One region of the Chitinolyticbacter meiyuanensis genome, then DNA from elsewhere that is predicted to be linked to it. Evidence: predicted binding sites of a transcription regulator. Region 1 holds the regulator's gene; each other region holds the start of a gene.
The links. The regulator FNR, encoded in region 1, switches genes on or off when oxygen is low (the NO sensors DNR and NnrR bind a similar motif). The targets are predictions, from matches to a motif close to TTGATNNNNATCAA.
Positions count from the first base shown of each region.

Region 2: a site for FNR is predicted at 2,318-2,331, ahead of FLM21_RS20780 (FeoA family protein). Genes of this name have one in related genera too.
Region 3: a site for FNR is predicted at 5,659-5,672, ahead of FLM21_RS02250 (phosphoketolase family protein). Genes of this name have one in related genera too.

Region 1 is NZ_CP041335.1:1,721,126-1,728,473, forward strand. Features, by position in the region: gene dnaE (DNA polymerase III subunit alpha) at 1-2,505, opposite strand, end outside; gene FLM21_RS08415 (YjfB family protein) at 2,653-2,835, shown strand; gene FLM21_RS08420 (phasin family protein) at 2,986-3,531, shown strand; gene FLM21_RS08425 (hypothetical protein) at 3,584-4,171, opposite strand; gene fnr (fumarate/nitrate reduction transcriptional regulator Fnr) at 4,176-4,919, opposite strand; gene hemN (oxygen-independent coproporphyrinogen III oxidase) at 5,043-6,452, shown strand; gene FLM21_RS08440 (sulfite exporter TauE/SafE family protein) at 6,456-7,115, shown strand; gene FLM21_RS08445 (response regulator) at 7,223-7,348, shown strand, end outside.
Region 2 is NZ_CP041335.1:1,455,215-1,462,562, forward strand. Features, by position in the region: gene rluD (23S rRNA pseudouridine(1911/1915/1917) synthase RluD) at 1-761, opposite strand, end outside; gene FLM21_RS06975 (outer membrane protein assembly factor BamD) at 760-1,560, shown strand; tRNA gene FLM21_RS06980 (tRNA-Ala) at 1,633-1,708, shown strand; tRNA gene FLM21_RS06985 (tRNA-Glu) at 1,767-1,842, shown strand; tRNA gene FLM21_RS06990 (tRNA-Arg) at 1,896-1,972, shown strand; tRNA gene FLM21_RS06995 (tRNA-Glu) at 2,016-2,091, shown strand; tRNA gene FLM21_RS07000 (tRNA-Ala) at 2,132-2,207, shown strand; gene FLM21_RS20780 (FeoA family protein) at 2,351-2,620, shown strand; gene feoB (Fe(2+) transporter permease subunit FeoB) at 2,617-4,878, shown strand; gene FLM21_RS07015 (FeoC-like transcriptional regulator) at 4,881-5,108, shown strand; gene FLM21_RS07020 (low molecular weight protein-tyrosine-phosphatase) at 5,145-5,627, shown strand; yybP-ykoY riboswitch at 5,688-5,790, shown strand; gene FLM21_RS07025 (TMEM165/GDT1 family protein) at 5,876-6,442, shown strand; gene FLM21_RS07030 (NCS2 family permease) at 6,522-7,348, shown strand, end outside.
Region 3 is NZ_CP041335.1:491,155-498,502, reverse strand. Features, by position in the region: gene FLM21_RS02270 (VOC family protein) at 1-94, opposite strand, end outside; gene FLM21_RS02265 (VOC family protein) at 285-638, shown strand; gene cysK (cysteine synthase A) at 690-1,622, opposite strand; gene FLM21_RS02255 (multifunctional CCA addition/repair protein) at 1,909-3,117, shown strand; gene FLM21_RS02250 (phosphoketolase family protein) at 3,169-5,571, opposite strand; gene FLM21_RS02245 (sodium:proton antiporter) at 5,830-7,230, opposite strand; gene gloA (lactoylglutathione lyase) at 7,282-7,348, opposite strand, start outside.

The DNA.
Region 1 (7,348 bases):
GATGGCTCCGAGCGCATAGCGGATCTCGCGCTTGCCTACCGGCATGAAGCGATAGAAGCTGGCGTTCACGTCCGGCGGCAACAGCTTGAGCCGGTTCTTTTCGACGCAATCGTCGTAGAACACCTTGAGCTGGTCGGTGTTGTCCAGTTCCGAGCTCATGGTGGCGGCCATGAAGGCGGCGGTGTGGTGCGCCTTCAGCCAGGCAGTGTGATAGCTGACGACGGCGTAGGCGGCGGTGTGCGACTTGTTGAAGCCGTATTCCGCGAACTTGGTCATCAGGTCGAACAGGTGTTCGGCCAGCGCAGGATCGTAGCCTTTCTTGGCCGCGCCTTCGGCGATGGTGGCGCGGTGCTTGGCCATCTCCTCGGGCTTTTTCTTGCCCATGGCCCGCCGCAGCATATCGGCGCCACCCAGCGTGTAGCCGCCGATGATCTGCGAGATCTGCATCACCTGTTCCTGGTACACGATCACGCCATAGGTCGGCTCCAGGCACTTTTCCAAGTCCGGGTGGAAGTAATCCGGTGTCTCCAGGCCCTTCTTGCGGTTGATGAAGGTGTCGACCATGCCGGAACCCAAGGGGCCCGGGCGATAGAGCGCCAGCACGGCGATGATGTCTTCGAAACGGTCGGGCTGCAGTTTTTCCAGCAGCCGTTTCATACCGTCCGATTCAACCTGGAACACGCCGGTGGTGTTGGCGTCGCGGAACACCTGGTAGGCGGCTTGATCGTCGAAACCCAGGCTCATCAGGTCCAGGTACTGGCCGGTCTCCTGCTGGATGTACTGCAGCGCCAGCTCGATGATGGTGAGGTTGCGCAGGCCCAAGAAGTCGAACTTCACGAGGCCGATCTGCTCGACGTCGTCCTTGTCCAGCATGGAGACCGGCGACGCCTCTGCACCGCTGGCTTGGTAGACCGGGCAGAAGTCGGTGATCTTGCCCGGCGCAATCAGCACGCCGCCGGCGTGCATGCCGATGTTGCGGGTCAGGCCTTCCAGCTTCTTGGCGAGCTCCCAGAGCTCCTTCACCTCATCTTCGTTCTGCACCCGCTCAGCGAGCTCGGGCACCATGTCCACCGCGTCATCCAGGCTGTACTGCTTGCCTGGCGCCGCCGGAATCATCTTGGAGAGGCCGTCGCAGAAGGTGTAGGAGAGGTCGAGCACCCGGCCGACGTCGCGCACCACCGCCTTGGCGGCCATGGTGCCGAAGGTGGCGATCTGGCTGACTGCCTCGGCGCCGTACTTGTCGCGCACGTATTCGATCACGCGCCAGCGGTTGTCCTGGCAGAAATCGATATCGAAGTCGGGCATCGATACCCGCTCCGGATTGAGGAAGCGCTCGAACAGCAGCGCGTAGGCGGTGGGGTCGATATCGGTGATACCGAGCGCATAGGCTACCAGCGAGCCTGCGCCCGAACCCCGGCCGGGACCCACCGGGCAACCATTCTGCTTCCCCCAAATGATGAAGTCCGCCACGATCAGGAAGTAGCCGGGAAAGCCCATCTGAATGATGGTGTCGGTCTCGAATTTGAGCCGCTCCAGGTAGCGCGGGCGCTCGGCATCGCGCTGGGCCTGGTCTGGATAGAGCTGGGTCAGCCGGGTTTCCAGGCCTTCCTTGGCCTGGTGCACCAGGAAGTCGTCCAGCGTCATGCCATCCGGCGTGGGGAACAGCGGCAGGTAGTTCTTGCCCAGCAGGATGTTCACGTTGCAGCGGCGGGCGATCTCCACCGAGTTTTGCAGCGCCTCTGGTAGGTCGGCGAACAGTTCGGCCATTTCGGCCGGGGTTTTGTAGTACTGCTCTTCGGTGAAGTTGCGCGGCCGGCGTTTGTCGGAGACGACAAAACCTTCGGCGATGCAGACGCGCGCTTCGTGCGCCTTGAAATCGTCACGATCCATGAACTGGATTGCGTGGGTGGCAACAGCGGGCAGGTTCAGTTCCGAAGCGAGGTCGAGATGGCCCTGTACGCTGGTCTCGCATTCGGCTTTACCACTGCGTTGCAGCTCCAGATAGAAGCTGTCGGGGAATTGCGCGGCCCACCACTGCGCAGCCGAGGTGGCGGCCTCGTAGTTGCCATTGACCAGTGCCTGGCCGATTTCGCCCAGGTGCGCGCCGGAGAGGCAGATCAGGTCTGCGTTGGACTTGGCGGCCAGCCATTCCTTCTTCAGTTCGCCATAGCCGCGGTACTGGTTGTGCAGGTAGGCGTCGGTGAGCAACTCGCAGAGGCGGCCATAGCCAGCCCGGTTCTTGGCCATCAGCAGCACGCGGAAGGGCTTGTCGCGATCTTCCTCGTTCTCGATGCGGGCATCGATGCCGATGATGGGCTTGATGCCGGCGGCGCGACAGGCCTTGTACTGCTTGACCATGCCAAAGAGGTTCATCAGGTCCGACACACCGAGCGCGGGCTGGCCGAGCTCGGCGGCACGCTTGACGGCGTCATCAATGCGGACGATGCCGTCGACGACGGAAAATTCGGAATGCAGGCGGAGATGGATAAAGGCGGGCGCGTTCATCGGCGCATTTTACCGCAGCTGGCCCGACCCGCGCCGGACGTGAGCGCGATCACTGCATGCCTCGCCGATCATCCCGCTACCCTTGTGGTACTTGCCAACATAGGGGTATGGTAGGGGTGTGTATCAGGAGGTGCTGTTATGGAGTCCATGTCCCTAGTCAATGCCGCGAGCAGCTCGCAGCCGTCCGAGTATGTCGTGACCAATACGGTGCTGCGCAAAGCGCTGGACATCCAGCAACAGAACGCCCTGTCGTTGCTGGAAGCGCTGCCGCAGCCGGCGGCATACAACAACCCTGCGAACCTGGGGCAGAACATCGACGTGAAAGCGTGATGATTCGCCAGTTGCGGAGCAAGGCGGCCATGGCCGCCTTTTTTACCGCCTGTCGCCAAAATGCTGCGGCGCACAATGGGATGCTTGACGCCCGAGGCGAGGCCGTCAAGAATCCGAATTGATGCAATGCACAATCCTTGGAGTCTGACGATGTTCAACACCCATCAGTACAACGAAGCCAACCAAGCTGGTCTGGAAAAATCGCTGCGTTTGTCGCAGATCGCACTGAACGGGGTGGAACGCCTCGTCAGCCTGCAGCTGGGCTTGGCCCGTGAAGTTCTTGCCAATCAAGCTGAAGCCGCCAAGGCGCTATCCGAAGTGAAGGACGTGCAAGGTCTGGTATCGCTGCAAAAGCAGCTGGCGCAACCGTCGGTCGACAAGGCCCTCGATGCGGCCCGCTCGGTGTTCGACGTGGCCAGCGCTACCCAGCATGAACTCAATCGTCTGGTCGAAGAGCAGGTGCTCGGTTTCAACAAGACGCTGCTGAGCTCACTCGACAAGGCTGCCGAAGTGGCGCCGGCCGGTTCCGGTGCAGCAGTCGCTGTGTTTCGCAATGCCTTCGAAACGGCTGCCAGCACCTACGATGCCGTAGCGCGCAGCACGCAGAAGATTGCCGGTGAACTCACCCAAGCTGCCGTGGCCGGCGCCGAGCAAGCCGCCAAGGCGGTGGCCCAGCCGAGCAAGGCCGTGGCCTGATCGACCCTATCCCCGTTGTTCTGTTGAGGGCAGCCTTACCGGCTGCCCTTTTTTACGTCTGGTTTTGCGGGTAGAGCGTGCTGATGGCGAGTGCGAGGCGGGTTGCCAGTTCGTGCTCGGCGGGCTGCTTGGCCAGATACGCTGCGGCCAGCAGTTGCAACTGATGCTGGGTATGGCTCGCCAATGCTTGCCAGCTTGCCGGATCAAAATGCGCAGTGCCGTGGGGCCCTCGTTCAGCCAGCCAGGCAACGACCTGCTGCTGTTGCTCGGCCCACAATGCGTTGGCTGTGCCGATGAAAGCCCCAGCACCATCGCTGCCGACATGCAGCCAGCCAGCCGGAGTGGGTGAAAGGGCATCTAGCCAGGGAATGGCGCGCTGCAGCGCACTGGCGTGGCCACCTACGGCCAGCATCCAGCCCAGGCGCTCGGCTGCAGGGTGGTCGAGCATGATGGCGATGTCGACGCTGAAGGGCGGTGGCTTGGAGCAGGCAATGCCCCCTACATTCAGATGCAGCGCTTCCGCGGCCCAGGGGGAGGGTGGTGTTTCGCCTGACCAGTCTGCCGGGCAGCCGGCGCGGCTCAGGCGGGCAAGCAAGCGCTCGCGTAGCCCCGTCGGCGCAGTCAGGCAGACGGGGCCCATGGCCTTAGCCCTGGCAGCTGTTGACCAGCTGCCGCAGCGAATCGATCTGCACGATCTCGATCAGTCGGTTCTGGACCTTGATGAAGCCTTGATCCTGGAATTTGGAGAGCGTGCGGCTCACTGTTTCCAGCTTGAGGCCGAGGTAGCTGCCGATTTCCTCGCGCGTCATCCGCAGGTGGAAGCTGGATGATGAATAGCCACGCAGCGCAAACCGTTGCGACAGGTTGAGCAGGAAGGCGGCGATGCGCTCCTCGGCCTTCATGTTGCCGAGCAGCAGCATCACCCCGTGGTCGCGCACGATTTCGCGGCTCATCACCTTGTACAGATGGTGTTGCAGCGCCGGCATCTTGCGCGCGAGTTCTTCCATTTCGGTGAACGGTAGCTCGCAGACCTGGCTGTCTTCCAGTGCCACGGCATCGCAGGTGTGGTGATCGGTGCTGACGGCGTCGAGCCCGATCAGGTCGCCGGTCATGTGAAAGCCGGTAACCTGTTCACGGCCATCCTCGGAGACCACACTGGTCTTGAAGAAGCCGAGCTTGACCGCGTAGAGCGCCCGGAACGGCTCGCCGCTGCGATAAAGCGCTTCGCCACGCTTGATGGGCCGCCCCTGGGTGACGAGCTCATCCACCTGCTTCATCTCGTCGGCGGATAGGCCGATGGGCAGGCAGAGTTCGCGCAGGCTGCAGGTAGAGCAGGCCTGGCGTAAATGCTTGATGCTGATGTCTTGCACCGGGATGGTGGAAAGCATGGGAATCCCTGGGTTGATGGCCATCCGGCGGTATGCCGTAGGGCGGCTGATTGTGCCTTGATCCCGATCAACGAGGTGCCCCGACACCGCACGTTAAGCTGGTCGACCCTGCAAACAGAACGGATGACCGCGGTGACGCACGCATATGCCGGGCTGCAACAAGCCGAATTCGATCGCGACCTGATTGTCCGCTATGACGGCCACGGGCCGCGCTATACCTCCTACCCCACTGCGGATCGTTTCGGACCGCTGCAGGCCGCTGCCTGGCAGCAGGCCGTCATTGCGCGCCAGCCGGGATCGGCGACAAAACCGCTTTCATTATATTTCCACCTGCCATTCTGCGACACGATTTGTTACTACTGCGCCTGTAACAAGGTGATCACGCGCCGCCGCGATCAGGCCGAGCCCTACCTCGGCTACCTGGAGCACGAGCTGGCCTTGACTGCCGACTTGATCGAGCAGCGGCCCCGAGCGCAGCAGTTGCACTTGGGAGGCGGTACGCCGACCTTCTTCAGCGATGCGCAGCTGGCCCGGCTGATGGCGGCTGTGCGTCGGCATTTCGAGCTCGATCCAGCAGGCGAATATGCCATCGAGATCGATCCGCGCAAGGTGGGCGTGCAGACCATGGCTGCGCTTGCGGAGATGGGGTTCAATCGTGTCAGCATCGGCGTGCAGGATTTCGACCCGGCTGTACAACGCGCAGTGAACCGGGTGCAGGGCGAGGCGGAAACCGCAGCGGTGATCGCCGCCGCGCGTGCCAACGGCTTTCGCTCGATCAGCCTCGACCTGATCTATGGCCTGCCGCTGCAAACCCGCGAAACCATGGCGCGCACGCTGGAACGCGTGGTCGCGTTGCGCCCGCACCGCATCGCGCTCTACAACTACGCGCACCTGCCGGAGCGCTTCCCGCCCCAGCGTCGCATCGATGCCCAGGCGCTGCCGGATGCTACTACCAAGCTCGATATCCTGGCCGACAGCATCGCGGCACTGCAGGCCGCAGGCTACGTCTACATCGGCATGGACCACTTCGCGCTGCCAGACGATGATCTCGCCCTCGCGCAGCGGCGCGGCCATCTGCATCGCAATTTCCAGGGCTATTCCACCCACGCCGATTGCGACTTGCTGGCCTTTGGCGTATCGGCCATCGGCATGGTGGGCGGCCACTACGCGCAGAACGCCCGCAAGCTTGACGACTACTACGCCGCACTCGATGCCGGCCAGTTGCCGACGGTGCGTGGCTATGCCATGTCGCGCGACGACCTGTTGCGCCGGGCGGTGATCCAGGCGCTGATGTGCCAGTTCCAGTTGTCGTTCGAGTCGTTCGAACCGGCCTACATGATTGATTTTTCGGTGTACTTTGCGGAAGAATTGCGACGCCTGCAGCTGCTCGAGATCGATGGCCTTGTCGTGCTGCGGCCGGATGGCATCGATGTGACGCCACGTGGCCGCCTGCTGGTGCGGACCATCGCCATGGTCTTCGACCGTTTCCTCATCCGCCAGCAACCCATCGTCGCCTATTCCCGCCTGATCTGATCCATGCTCGACCCCGCCCTGTTTTCGCTGTTCATTGCCGGACTGGTCGGTGGCGGCCACTGCCTTGGCATGTGTGGTGGGGTGGTCACCGCATTCACTTTGCAGCTGCCACCCGGGCCGCGCTGGCCGTATCTGCTGGGCTTCAATGTCGGGCGCCTGCTGGGCTACGGGCTGATCGGGGCGATTGCCGGCGCTGTCGGCAGTATTCCGGGCCTGCTTGCGCTGACGCTGGTGAAGACCGTGCTCTGGTGGCTGGCCAACCTGTTGCTGATCGTGATGGGCTGCTATATCGCTGGCTGGGCGGCATGGTTCACCCGCCTGGAAAGGCTAGGCGTGCCAGTCTGGGCGCGGGTGCAACCACTGCTGCGCCGTTTGTTGCCGATCCGATGGTTCTGGCAGGCCCTGGTGGCGGGCGCGCTGTGGGGGTGGCTGCCCTGTGGCTTGGTCTATACGGCCAGCCTTTCTGCGCTGGCAAGTGGTTCGACAGAAAATGGGATTTTGCTGATGTTGGCCTTTGGGTTGGGCACGCTGCCCAACCTGATGCTGATCGGCGCGGCGGCTGGGCGCTTACGGGCTTGGCTTGGCTATCGCTGGCTTCGGTCTATATTGGGTTTGTTGTTGATCGTGGTCGGCGTCTGGCGACTGGTTGCCGGGCTGCACTAGACCTACTTCCATCGGAAGCCCTATCCACAAAGCGGATGCCATGCTCTAAACTGCTCCGCTAAATTTGCTTACTAACAAGAAACAGTAGCTTTGGGGAGTGGCGTCGGATGCCTACGCCAATTTTGGTGGTCGACGATTCGGTCATGGCGCGCAAGATGCTGATCAAGGCCTTGCCACCGTCATGGGATGTTGAAATCACGCAGGCCGGCAACGGCATCGAAGCCTTGGCCGCG
Region 2 (7,348 bases), 270 kb from region 1:
AGATGCGCCATATGTACGCGGATCTGGTGAGTGCGTCCGGTTTCCAGCCGACACTCGACCAGCGTGTGCGCCGAAAAGCGTTCCAGCACCCGATAGTGCGTGACGGCAGGCTTGCCGGTGCCGGTGACCGCCATCTTGATCCGCTCGCGCGGGTGGCGGCCGATCGGCGCATCGACCGTACCATCGGCACGGACCAGCCCCTGCGCGACCGCGAGGTAGTGGCGCTTCACGGTGCGGGCTTGCAACTGCTGCACCAGATGGTTCTGTGCGGATAAGGTCCGGGCGACCACCATCAGGCCACTGGTGTCCTTGTCCAGTCGGTGCACGATGCCGGCGCGCGGCACTGCCTTCAGTTCGGGATAGCGATGGAGTAGACCGTTGAGCACGGTGCCGGACCAGTTGCCGCTGCCGGGATGGACGACCAGCCCGGCTGGCTTGTTCAGCACCAGGATGGCGTCGTCCTCGTAAACGATGTCGAGCGGCACATCCTCGGCCTGAAACGCCACCGTTTCCGGATCCGGTTCGGCGTCCACCAGCAGCTTCTCGCCGCCCCACAGCTTGGTCTTGGGACTGGCGGTCTCACCATCGATGGTGACGCGGCCATCCTTGATCCAGCTGGCAAGCCGGCTGCGGGAGAACTCCGGCAGCAACTTGGCGAGTGCCGCATCGAGCCGTTCACCGGCAATATCATCCGGCGCGGTCAGGACACGCGTATCGGCGAACTCGTTATAATCGTCGGATTCGATTTCGGAATGCATCATGAACAAGATTCTACCGCGTTTCCTTGCTGCTTCGATTGCTGCCGCCCTGATCGTCGGCTGCTCCTCCACCCCCACCGAGCAGGACGAGACGCGCGGCTGGTCGGCCGAAAAGCTCTATGCCCAAGCCAAGGCCGAGCAGGCCGACAAGAACTTCGAGGCATCGAACAAGCTGCTGGAAAAGCTGGAGGCACGCTATCCCTACGGCCGCTATGCGCAGCAGGCAATGCTGGAGTCGGCGTACAACCACTACAAGGATCAGGAGCCGCTGCTGGCGCTGTCGTCGATCGATCGCTTCATCAAGCAGTACCCGGCGCATCCGTCGATGGACTATGCGCTCTACCTGCGTGGTTTGGTCCATTTCAACGAATCGCAGGGTTTCCTGTCGTGGTTGGCCAAGCAGGACATGTCCGAGCGCGATCCGCAGGCGGCGCGTGATTCATTCGAAAGCTTCAAGCAACTGGTTACCCGTTTCCCCGAGAGCCGCTATGCAGGCGATGCCGAGGCGCGGATGGGTTACCTGATCGGCGCGCTGGCCAACTACGAGCTGCATGTCGCCAAGTATTACTACAAGCGCGGCGCCTACCTTGCTGCCGCCAATCGTGGCAAGTATGTGATCGAGACCTATACCAACACTAAACAGGTTGAGCCCGCACTCGGCATGATGGTGCTGGCCTACGACAAGCTGGGCCTCAATGACTTGCGCGACGACACCAAGCGGGTGCTGGCCCAGAACTATCCGAACAGCACAGTGCTGTCGGCCGATTTCCTCGATGATCGTGCCTGGTGGGCACCCTGGTAAGCCGCGCTGCGAAAAAATTGCTGCAATGGCTTGACGAAGGGGGCGGTGGCGTCTAATATGCGCATCTCTTTCGGGGCTATAGCTCAGCTGGGAGAGCGCTTGCATGGCATGCAAGAGGTCAGCGGTTCGATCCCGCTTAGCTCCACCAAAATCCCAGAGTCGGTCGCTTCGGCGACCGATTTGATTCTGAAAGTGAAGTTTTAGACGTCCCCATCGTCTAGAGGCCTAGGACACCGCCCTTTCACGGCGATAACCGGGGTTCGAATCCCCGTGGGGACGCCAAGTTAATCTTGGCTCGGGCTTGGCAATATCGGCCTACCAGTAAAGTTTGCTGCGCACCCGTAGCTCAGTTGGATAGAGTATCTGGCTACGAACCAGAGGGTCGGGCGTTCGAATCGCTCCGGGTGCGCCACCTACATGTCGCGTTGTTGTCCGTATGAAGCAGCGTCGCCTCAGTCCCCATCGTCTAGAGGCCTAGGACACCGCCCTTTCACGGCGATAACCGGGGTTCGAATCCCCGTGGGGACGCCAATACGTTGGTCCGACCATGTCGTATCGACGCCAGCATTGTGGGGCTATAGCTCAGCTGGGAGAGCGCTTGCATGGCATGCAAGAGGTCAGCGGTTCGATCCCGCTTAGCTCCACCACCCTTACATCGGTTTCGCTACCGGTGTCACTACGAAGCCGGCCTTGTGCCGGCTTTGTCGTTTTCAGCTTTCGCTCCCGCAGCATTTGTACATCGTCGACAGCGCCCGGCTTGATGCGTGTCAACACGCGCCGACCCGCCAAGATGAAAAATGAGAACCACTATCAATACGGAGTGGCGATCATGCAACTGTCGGCGATGCAGTCGGGCGAGCGCGGTACCGTGCTGGCCTACGGGGCAGGGCAAAAGGCCTATCGCCAGCGCCTGCTGGCGATGGGGCTGATGCCGGGCACCGTATTCACCGTGGTGCGGGTGGCGCCACTCGGTGATCCGTACGAGCTGACCCTGCGCGGCTACACGCTGAGCCTGCGCAAGCACGAGGCAGCGATGTTGCTGGTGGAGCCGGTGCGATGAGCACCCCGCGCACGGTCGCGCTGATCGGCAACCCCAATAGCGGCAAGACTACCCTGTTCAACGTGCTGACCGGCAGCAACCAGCAGGTCGGCAACTGGCCGGGGGTGACGGTCGAGCGCAAGAGCGGCGTGCTGCGGCATGGCATGGCGCGCATCGAGCTGGTCGACCTGCCCGGTGTCTACACGCTGAACACAGCCGGTGATGGTGCGGCGGACGAGCGCGTGGCACGCGACTACCTGCGTAGCGGCGCGGCCGATCTGGTAGTTGATATCGTCGATGCCGCCAACCTCGAACGTAATCTCTACCTCACCACCCAATTGCTGGCGCAGGGCGTGAAGGTGCTGGTGGTGCTCAACATGGTCGATGTGGCCCAGGCAGCCGGGGTCGAGATCGATACCGAGGTACTGGCGGTGCGCCTCGGTTGCCCGGTGCTCGCCGTTTCCGCGGCGCGGCGGCGTGGCATACGCGAGCTGAAGGCGGCCATTGCCGCCGGGCAGGGCGCTGCGCCGGGCGTGGCGCTCGATCTGCCGGCTTCGGTGGAGCATGCCGTCACGATGCTGGCCGCCGAAATGGACGCGGGCAGGGTTGCGACAACTCAGACTGCGCTACGCCTGCTCGAGGGCGATGCCGAGGCCGAGCGGCAGCATGCAAGGCTGTTGCCGCAAGTCGCCTTGGCCCAGGCACAGATCACCGCAGCGGAAGGGCTGGAGCCCGACATCCTGATTGCCGATGCCCGCTATCGTTTTGCCGGGGATGCATGCCGCGCCGCGCGCAGGGTCTCTGGCCTGGCATCCCACTCGCTGACCGAGTGCATCGATCGCATCGTGCTCAACCGGTGGCTGGGTTTACCGGTATTCATCGGCGTGATGTATTTGATGTTCCTGTTCACCATCGACGTCGGCAGTGCCTTTATCGACGTGTTCGACCAGGGTTTTGCCGCGCTGCTGGTCGATGGCCCGGCTCACTGGCTGGCGCAGGCTGGCATACCCGAATGGTTGATCGTGCTGCAGCGCGGTGCTGGCAGTGGGGTACAGACGGTGGCGACCTTCGTGCCGGTGATCGCGAGCCTGTACTTGATCCTGTCCGCGCTGGAGGACAGCGGCTACATGGCGCGGGCCGCCTTCGTGATGGACCGCGCGATGCGTGCGTTGGGCCTGCCCGGCAAGGCCTTTGTCCCCTTGTTGTTGGGCTTTGGCTGCAACGTGCCCGCCATCATGGCGACACGCACGCTGGAAAACCGGCGCGACCGCATCCTGACCGCGATGATGGCACCGTTCATGTCCTGCGGCGCGCGCTTGCCGGTCTACACGTTGTTTGCGGCCGCCTTCTTCCCCGCCAGCGGCCAGAACGTGGTGTTCGCGCTGTATCTCGTCGGCATGGCCTGCGCGGTGGCGACGGCCTGGCTGCTGCGCCACAGCCTGCTGCCGGGCGACGGGGCGCCGCTGGTGATGGAGCTGCCGCGCTATCACCTGCCCAGTCCGACGGTGATCGCCCGCCGTGCGATGCAGCGGTTGCGCGATTTCGTGATCGGCGCCGGGCGCATCATCGTGCCCATGGTGGTGGTGCTGTCGCTGCTGAACAGCATGGGCACCGATGGCTCGCTGGGCCACGAAGACAGCGAGCAGTCGGCCCTGGCCTCGGTTGGCAAGGTGCTGGCCCCGGCCTTCGCACCGCTCGGCATCGCCGAGCACAACTGGCAGGCCGCGGTCGGCCTGTTCACCGGGGTGCTGGCCAAAGAGGCCGTGGTGGGCACGCTCAACGCGCTCTATACGCCCGCTGCCCCGGCGGAGGAAGGGTTCGACCTGGGCGAGCGGCTGCAGGCGGCCTGGCAGACGGTGCCCGACAACCTGGCCGCACTCGGCGGCAAGCTGGGCGATCCGCTCGGGCTCGATGTCGGTGATCTCTCCGACAGTGCCAGCGCTGCGGCAGGGCTGGAGGCCTCGGTCTCGACATTCTCGGTGATGCGGGCAAGCTTCGATGGCGGGGCTGGCGCATTTGCCTACCTGCTGCTCATCCTGCTCTACACGCCGTGCCTCGCCACCCTGGGGGCGATCCGCGGCGAACTCGGCACGCGCTGGGCGCTGTTCGCCGCGGGCTGGACCTTCGCTGTCGGCTATGGCGTTGCCAGTGCCTATTACCAACTGGCCCGCGCCGGCTGGTGGTCCTGGCAGGGCGGGCTGGCATTGGGCGCTTGCGCGTTGGGCATCGCTGTCTTGCTTGCCGTACCGCGCTGCTGGCCGCGCATCACGGAGGTGTGATCATGGGACTGCTCGAACTGAAACAGTATCTGCAGGGACGTGGCACCGTCGATACCGGTCAAGTGGCGCTGCATTTCGGCGTTGAGACCTCGGCTGTGCAGCAACTGGCAGAGGACTGGGCTGCGCGGGGGCGCCTACAACTGATGCAGCCGGCCGCACGCTGTGGCGCCAAGCGCTGCAGTGGTTGCTGCACCTCGCCGCCGGCCACGCTGCTGCGCTGGCTGGAGTAGGTACAATCGTGGTTTTTGCGATGGGTGGAGGCCACGATGGCGCGTTACGCAGTACTGATGGTATGCACGGGAAACATCTGCCGTAGCCCAACGGCCGACGGTGTGCTGCGCCAGCTGGTACGCGATGCCGGGCTCGCGGGCGAGATCGAGGTCGATTCGGTGGGCACGCACGACTACCACGTCGGCGAGGCGCCGGACCGCCGCGCGCAGTCGCACGCCAAGCGCCGTGGTTATGACTTGTCCACCTTGCGCGCACGCGAAGTCAGCGCCGCTGACTATCGCCATTTCGACCTGATCCTGGCGATGGACGAGGGACATCTCTCCATTCTGCAGCGGCGTTGCCCAGCCGAGCTCCGCCACAAGATCCATTTGTTCCTGGAGTTTGCCAGCGCGCATGCCGAGCGCGAGGTCCCCGATCCCTACTACGGCGGGCCGGAAGGTTTCGAGCATGTGCTCGACCTGGTGGAGGACGGCTGCGCCGGCGTGCTGCAGCATGCGCGCGAACAACTGGCGCGCTGACCAGTGGCAAAGTCCGCGATTGCCGTTGTAAGGAAGCGCCGGTACACTGCCCGCTTTTGCCCTTCGGGGGAGTAGCCGCCCGCGCGCCAGTCGCCGCGGGGGATGCGTCAACATACTTGGGCCGCAGCCCATGGCGCACCCGGCCTCGCAGTCTGCGAGGCTAGGCAAGACCTGAGGACCATGTACGCACGCTCTGGGTGGGCCGTGTGGCATGGCCTCACGTTGCCCACCCCCGGAGTATGCCCCGCATGGATGCCTTCCTCGTTTCGACCGGTGTGGTCGCCCTCGCTGAAATCGGTGACAAGACCCAGCTACTGGCCCTGATCCTTGCCGCCCGGTTCCGCCGCCCCTGGCCCATCGTGGCCGGCATCTTCGTCGCCACCATCCTCAATCATTTTGCTGCCGGCTGGGTTGGCCAGTGGGTTGCCCACTTCGTCAATGCCGACGTGCTGCGCTGGGTGATCGGCATCGGCTTCCTCGCCATCGCCGCCTGGGCCTGTATCCCGGACGAGATGGACGAGGGCGATTCCGAGGTCAAGCCCTATGGCGCCTTCATCGCCACCGCCATCGCCTTCTTTCTCGCCGAGATCGGCGACAAGACGCAGGTTGCCACCGTGGCGCTGGCCATCAAGTATTCGCCGCTCTGGATGGTCGTGGTCGGCACCACCGTGGGCATGATGATCGCCAATGTGCCGGCGGTATGGCTGGGCAAGTGGATCAGCGACCGGCTGCACATCCTGCGCTATGTCCGCTTTGCCGCGGCAGCGGTGTTCGCTGTGCTTGGCGTGCTTGCGCTCGCCAACTTCGGCGTCTAGCGTGGCGAATAAACCGCAAGACCCAACTACAAGAAATCAAATCGTTAACCGATCGACAGTCGCACTCAGGGAGCCCAGCATGCTGGAATCGTTCTTCAAGCTGAAGGAGCATGGCACCGACGTCAGGACCGAGGTTCTGGCCGGTTTCACCACGTTCCTGACGATGGCCTACATCATCTTCGTGAACCCCTCGATCCTGGCCATCACAGGCATGGATTTCAGCGCCGTGTTCGTTGCCACCTGCCTGGCAGCGGCGCTGGGCACTGCCATCATGGGCCTCGTGGCCAACTACCCGATCGCGCTGGCACCGGGCATGGGCCTCAATGCCTATTTCACCTTCTCGGTGGTGAAGGGCATGGGCGTGAGCTGGCAGGTGGCGCTGGGGGCGGTGTTCATCTCCGGCATCATTTTCCTTGCGGTCAGCCTCTTCAAGGTGCGGGAAGCCATCGTCAACGCGATTCCGCAGTCGCTGAAGTTCGCCATCTCCGCCGGCGTCGGTTTCTTCCTCGCCATCATCGCGTTGAAGAACGCCGGCGTGATCAAGGGCTCGGAGGCCACGCTGGTGACGCTGGGCGACATCCACGCCCCGACCACGCTGCTGGCCATCTTCGGTTTCTTCCTGATCGTGGCACTGGAATACCGCCGCGTGCACGGCTCCATCATCATTGGCATCCTGGCGGTGACCGTGCTGTCGGTGCTGTTGGGCCTCTCCAAGTTCGAAGGCGTGTTCTCCGCGCCGCCGTCGCTGGCGCCGACCTTCATGCAGATGGACCTCGCCGGTGCGCTGAACGTGGGCCTGCTGGGCGTGGTGTTCGTGTTCTTCTTCGTCGACCTGTTCGATACCACCGGCACGCTGGTGGGGGTGTCGCACCGCGCCGGGCTGCTCGACAAGGATGGCAAGCTGCC
Region 3 (7,348 bases), 1.2 Mb from region 1:
ACTGCGCGTTGTACTCGAAGCCGAGCGCAGCGAAGAATTCCTTGGTGCGCGGCAGGTCGCGTACCGGCAAGTTGACGAAGATCTGGCGGGACATGGCAATGCTCCTCTGAGTGGTGGGCATGGCATTAATTAACCATTAGGTTAAATTAAAGAGCTTTGGTGAGGCTGTCAACCACGTCAGCACCATAAAAGCTTCCGTCTGCCGCCGCCCGGCGGATCACGGTCATTGCCCACAGCGTCTAAGCTGATGGGCATGAACGGCGCAACAGCCACTGGGAGGCTCCATGAACCATGACTCGGTGATCGACTACGTCGAACTGCCGGCCCGCGATCTCGCGGCGATCGAGGACTTCTACAACACCGTGTTCGGCTGGACCTTCACCGATTACGGGCCGGACTACTGCTCGTTCAGCGATGGCCGGCTCGCCGGCGGCTTCTACCGTGCCGATGCAACCAGCAGTACCCGCCAGGGCGCCGCGCTGGTGGTCCTGTATACCGAGGAGCTGGAGGATGCCCATCAGCGGGTGCAGGCCGCAGGCGGGCAGATCGTGCGCGACATCTTCGGTTTTCCCGGCGGGCGGCGCTTCCATTTTGCCGACCCCAATGGCAACGAACTGGCGGTGTGGTCTCCCGTCTAACCATCAAGCAAAAAGCCGGCTTGCGCCGGCTTTTTGTTGTGCTGCATGCAGTCAGTCCACCAGGCCTTCGAACAGCTTGGTCGACAGATAGCGTTCGCCGAACGACGGAATGATCACGGCGATCAGCTTGCCGGCATTTTCCGGACGGCGGGCCACCTGCAATGCGGCCCAGGTGGCAGCGCCGGACGAGATGCCGCACAGGATGCCTTCCTGCGTTGCCATCGCGCGGGCCGTGGTAAAGGCATCGTCGTTGCTCACGCGGATCACCTCGTCGTAGGCGCCGGTGTTGAGCACGCCCGGCACAAAGCCGGCGCCGATGCCCTGGATCGGATGCGGGCCCTTCTGGCCACCGGACAACACCGGGCTGGCATCGGGCTCGACCGCAATCGCCTGGAACGATGACTTGCGTGCCTTGAGCACCTCGGCCACGCCGGTGATCGTGCCGCCGGTGCCAACCCCAGAGATCAGGATGTCGATCTGGCCATCGGTATCGTTCCACAGCTCCTCGGCGGTGGTCTTGCGGTGGATTTCCGGATTGGCCGGGTTCTCGAACTGCTGTGGCATGAAGTGATTGGCATTGGCCTCGACGATCGCCTTGGCCTTGGCGATCGCACCGCCCATGCCTTCCGGCCCCGGCGTCAGCACCAGTTCAGCGCCGTAGCCGCGCAGCAGCGCGCGGCGTTCCTTCGACATGGTCTCCGGCATGGTCAGGATCAGCTTGTAGCCACGCGCCGCACACACCATCGCCAGGCCGATGCCGGTGTTGCCCGAGGTCGGCTCGACAATGGTGGTGTCGGCGTTGATCACGCCGGCTGCCTCGGCAGCATCGACCATGGCCACGGCGATGCGGTCCTTCACCGAATGACTGGGGTTCATGTACTCGAGCTTGGCCACCACGGTGGCGCCAACGCCAGCAGTGACGCGGTTGAGCTTGACGAGGGGCGTGTTGCCGATCAGGGCGGTGACATCGTTGGCAATCTTCATGGCGAGATTCCGTGTGGGGTTGGAAGCGACGAGAAAGATTGTAGCGCTGCCTGCCCGACTCCGGGTCCCGCACCATGCCGTCGGGGGTATCCGCTGCGCCGTGAGGCAGGCCGATACCGCATCCCGCTTGCGACCAGTGGCAGAACCCTGGTCCGGCCTGCGGTACCCAACCCTGCATGCCGGCGCGTCTGCATGTTTGGCCACCCGCCATCGCGGCCCAGGCACAGCGACAAGCACGGCGGTGAGGACCTAAAATCGATCGCTATATCACACAGAAGCAAACGCCATGAAGATCTACAAGGTTGGCGGCGCCGTGCGCGACCGTCTGCTGGGCCTGCCGGTGAAGGACACCGACTGGGTGGTGGTCGGCGCCACTGCCGCCGAGATGGAAAGCCAGGGCTACAAGCCGGTCGGCAAGGACTTCCCAGTGTTCCTGCACCCCAAGACCCACGAGGAATACGCGCTGGCCCGCACCGAGCGCAAGAGCGGCCGTGGCTATAAAGGCTTCACCGTGTTCACCGACCCGGCCGTGACGCTGGAAGACGACCTGGCGCGGCGCGATCTGACCATCAACGCGATGGCCGAGGATGAAGCCGGCGACGTGATCGACCCCTACGACGGCCAGGCCGACATCGCCGCGCGTCTGCTGCGCCATGTGTCGCCGGCCTTCGTCGAGGATCCCGTGCGGGTGCTGCGGCTGGCGCGCTTTGCCGCGCGCTTCGGCTTCGATGTGGCGGACGAGACGCTGGACCTGATGCGGCAGATGGTCGCCGATGGCGAAGTCGACCACCTGGTGCCGGAACGGGTGTGGCAGGAGCTGGCACGCGGCCTGATGGCCGAGCAGCCGAGTCGCATGTTCACCGTGCTGCGCGCGTGTGGCGCGCTGGCGCGCATCGCACCCGAGGTCGATGCGTTGTGGGGCGTGCCGCAACGTGCCGACTACCACCCGGAAGTCGATACCGGCGTGCACGTGATGCTGGTGCTCGATTACGCCGCTCGCCAAGGCTGGCCGCTGGCCACTCGCTACGCCGCGTTGTGCCACGATCTCGGCAAGGCGGTGACGCCCGCCGACGTGTTGCCGCGCCACATCGGCCATGAGGCTGCCGGCGTGCCGCTGGTCGAGGCGCTGTCGCAGCGGTTGCGCGCCCCGGCCGAATGCCGCGATCTCGCCCTGCTCACCTGTCGCGAACACCTGCTGGTGCACCGCGCGCTGGAGCTCAAGCCCGGCACGGTGCTGGAGTTGTTCCAGCGCGGCGATGCGCTCCGCAAGCCCGAGCGCTTCGGCCAGTTCCTCGATGCCTGCCTTGCCGACGCCCGCGGTCGCACCGGCTTCGAGCACAGCGACTACCCACAGGTGGCTTACCTGCGCCGGCTACTCAACGCAGCACGCGCTGTGGACGCCGGTGCCATCGCTGGGGAGTGCACGGACAAGGCACGTATCCCCGAACGGGTGGCCGAGGCGCGGCGCCAAGCCATCGCCCAGGCCATGGCATAAAAAAAGCCCGCCTTGCGGCGGGCCGAGTGACAAGGTGAAGCGGCGGTCAGATCAGTACGGCCACTTCCAGTTTTTCACTTCCGGCAGGTCGTCGCCGACTTCGGCGATGTACTGCTCGTGCTCAACCAGCTTGTCGACGAACTTCTGCCGCACATGGGCGCCGATCTTGGCAAGCTTGGGCACGCGGTCGATCACGTCGATGGCCAGGTTGAAGCGGTCGAGCTGGTTGACCACCACCATGTCGAACGGTGTCGAGGTGGAGCCTTCCTCGATGTAGCCACGCGCATGGATGTTGCTGTGGCCATTGCGACGATAGGTCATGCGGTGGATCAGCCACGGGTAGCCGTGGAACGCGAACATGATCGGCTTGTCGGCAGTGAAGATCGAATCGAACTCGCGATCAGACAGGCCGTGCGGGTGCTCTTCCTCCGGCTGCAGCGTCATCAGGTCGACCACGTTGACGAAGCGGATCTTCAAATCCGGGAAGTGCTGGCGCAACAGGTCGGTCGCGGCCAGTGCTTCCATGGTCGGGATTTCACCGGCGCAGGCCATCACCACATCCGGCTCGCCATCCTGGTCATTGGACGCCCAGTCCCAGATCCCCACCCCCTTGGTGCAGTGCTTGATCGCCTGATCCATGGTCAAGTACTGCAGCGCAGGCTGCTTGCCGGCCACCACCACGTTCACGTAGTGACGCGAGCGCAGGCAGTGATCGGTGACGGACAGCAGGGTATTGGCATCTGGCGGCAGATAGACGCGGATCACCTCGGCCTTCTTGTTCACCACGTGGTCGATGAAACCTGGATCCTGGTGCGAGAAGCCGTTGTGATCCTGACGCCACACGTGGCTGGTCAGCAGGTAGTTCAAGCTCGGCAACGGCTTGCGCCAGTTGATGTGCTTGGTGGTCTTCAGCCACTTGGCGTGCTGGTTGAACATCGAGTCGATCACGTGAATGAACGCCTCGTAGCAGCTGAAGAAGCCGTGGCGGCCGGTCAGGTTATAGGCCTCGAGCCAGCCCTGGCAGGTGTGCTCGGAGAGGATTTCCATCACGCGGCCATCTTGCGCCAGGTGATCGTTGGCCTTGTCTTCCTTGAAGTAATCGGCGAACCAGGTTTTGCCCGACACTTCGAACACGTTGTTCCAGCGGTTGGATGCAGTCTCGTCCGGGCCGAAGATGCGGAAGTTCTGCTCAGCCTTGTTGTTGTCCATCACGTCGCGCAGGAACTTGCCCATCTCGCGGGTGGCTTCGGCGTTCTCGGTCCCCGGCTTGGCGAACTTCACCTCGTACTTGCGGAAGTCCGGCATGCGCAGGTCCTTGCTGGCCTGGCCATGTACCACCGGGTTGCTGCCCATCCGATGGATGCCGGTCGGCGCGATGGCGGCCAGCTCGGCACGGAAGGCACCACCTTGGTCGAACAGCGTTTCCGGCTCGTAGCTCTTCATCCACTTTTCCAGGTTCTTGACGTTTTCCTTGTCCATATCGGAGAACGGTACCTGGTGGCTACGCCAGTAATCCTCGACCTTGAGGCCCTTGATTTCCTTCGGCCCGGTCCAGCCCTTGGGCGTGCGCATCACGATCATCGGCCATTGCGGGCGCTCAATCGGCTTGCCGGCAGCCTGCTGTTCCTTGGCCTTGGCCCGAATAGCGGTGAGTTCATCCATCACGGCGTCGAGCGTGCTGGCCATTTCCTGGTGGATGTCGTTGAACGATTCGGGCTTGTCGTTGAAGGTTTCCTTCTTCAGCTCGACAAAGTGCGGCTTGTAGCCATAGCCCTCGAACAGCTTGGTCACCTCATCCTTGGAGAGGCGCGCCAGCAAGGTCGGGTTGGCGATCTTGTAGCCGTTCAAGTGCAGGATGGGGATGACGAAGCCGTCGTTCACCGGGTGCAGGTATTTGTTCGAGTGCCAGCTGGTGGCGAGCGGGCCGGTTTCGGCTTCGCCATCGCCGACCACGGCGAGCACCACCTGGTCCGGATTATCGAAGGCCGCGCCAAAGGCGTGCGACAGCGAATAACCGAGTTCACCGCCTTCGTGCATCGAGCCCGGGGTTTCCGGTGCCACGTGCGACGGGATGCCACGCGGGAAGGAAAACTGCTTGAACAGGCGCTGCATGCCTGCTTCGGAACGATCGATGCTCGGATAGAACTCTTCGTAGCTGCCTTCCAGCCAGGTATTGGCGACCAGACCCGGACCGCCATGGCCAGGGCCGGCGATGTAGATCATGTTGAGGTCGCGTTCCTTGATCAGGCGGTTGGCGTGCACGTAGACGAAATTCAAACCCGGTGTGGTGCCCCAGTGGCCCAGCAGACGCGGCTTCACGTGTTCGCGCTTGAGGGGTTCCCTCAGCAGCGGATTGTTCAGCAGGTAGATCTGGCCGACGGACAGGTAGTTGGCCGCCATCCAGTACTTGTGCATCTTCTCCAGCAAGTCTTTGTTCAGCGCTTTTTTAGCCACGGTACACCTCGTTAGCGGTTTGTGATGGATTGGGCGGGTTCGCCGCCTCGTTAGGATTGCAGTCTATGCCGTTCAGGTTTCAGCGAACTGATGCAGGTCAAAGCCCGAGGAGTGGCACGGGCTGATGTGAGTAATCACTAAAGCTGATATTCAAGGACGAAGCAAGTTCCGGGCTAGTAGGAAGTATCCAGATGACAAGGAAAAGAAGCCCGGCGTGAGCCGGGCTTGCTATATCGCGCCAGCACAGCTTTGCTGCGCCTACACGTGGAAGAACACCAGCGTGACGATCACGAACAGCGGCAACAGGATCAATGCGGACCACGCCATGTAGCCGAAGAAGCTCGGCATCTTCACGCCGCGGTCTTCCGCCACCGCCTTGACCATGAAGTTGGGCGCATTGCCGATGTAGCTCATCGCGCCCATGAACACCGCGCCTGCCGAGATCGCGAGCAAGGTACTCGCCATATCGGTCATCAGATGCGCTGCATCGCCATGCGCCAGATTGAAGAACACGAGATAAGTCGGCGCGTTGTCGAGGAAGGCCGACAGCGCCCCGGTCATCCAGAAGAACATGAAATCGCGCGGCGCCCCCGAGGCATCGAATACCGTGCGCACCAGCGGCGCCAGCTGCCCCGCCTCGCCCGCGCGCAGGATGGCAATGGCGGGCGCCATCACGATGAAGATGGCAGCGAACAGCTTGCCCACCTCCTGCATCGGGAACCAGTTGAAATCGTTGCCGGCGCGCACCTGCTTGGGCGTGAACTTGAGTGAGGCCAGCGCCAGCACGATCAGCACCACATCGCGCACCAGATCCTGCAGCGATAGCGACGCCCCTGCGAATTCGAACTCGATGCCTGGCTTCCACACGCCGGACATCACCACCGCCGCCACCACGCCGACGATCAGCGCGAAGTTGAACGTGCCAAACAGCTTGATGCCCTCGGTATCCGGCGTCTTATCCACCGGAAGCACGCCTTCCTTGGTGAAGTAGTGACGATCGATGACATAGAACAGTGCCAGCAGGATGGCGACACACAACAGCACCGGCAGCAGCATGTGCTCCAAGGTCCAGAAGAAGCTCACGCCCTTGAGAAAGCCGAGGAACAGCGGCGGATCGCCGATCGGAGTCAAGCCGCCGCCGATGTTGGCCACCAGGAAGATGAAGAACACCACCACGTGCACGTTGTGCTGGCGATTGTCGTTGGCCTTGAGCAGCGGCCGGATCAGCAGCATTGCTGCGCCGGTGGTCCCCATGATGGAAGCCAGCAGCGAACCCAGCGCCAGGATGCCGGTATTGAGCGCCGGCGAACCGTGCAGGTTGCCCCATACCAGGATGCCGCCAGAAATGGTGTAGAGCGCGAACAGCAGGATGATGAAGGGGATGAACTCGTCGACGAGGGCGTGCGCCACCACCCCGCCGGCCACGCCCGGCCCGAACGCCAGCGCGCACGGGATAAGGAACGCCGCAGACCAGAAGGCTGCCACCTTGCCAAAATGGGCATGCCAGAAATGCGGCGCCAGCAGCGGAAACAGCGCGATCGACAGGAGAATGCCGGCAAAGGGCAGCGCCCACTGCAGGGAGAGCTGGCTGCCGTCAAGCTGCGCGGCCTGCCCCAGCATGGGAACGAGGCCGAGCAACAGCGGGGTCAGTTTGTTCATGCGAAGGCCCATCGCAAGAGTGGTGGGATGGCCGCCATCGGCGGCCGGCGATCATTGGGTGCCGCGCTGGATGAACTCGATCTTGTAGCCGTCCGGATCCTCGACGAAGGCGATCACC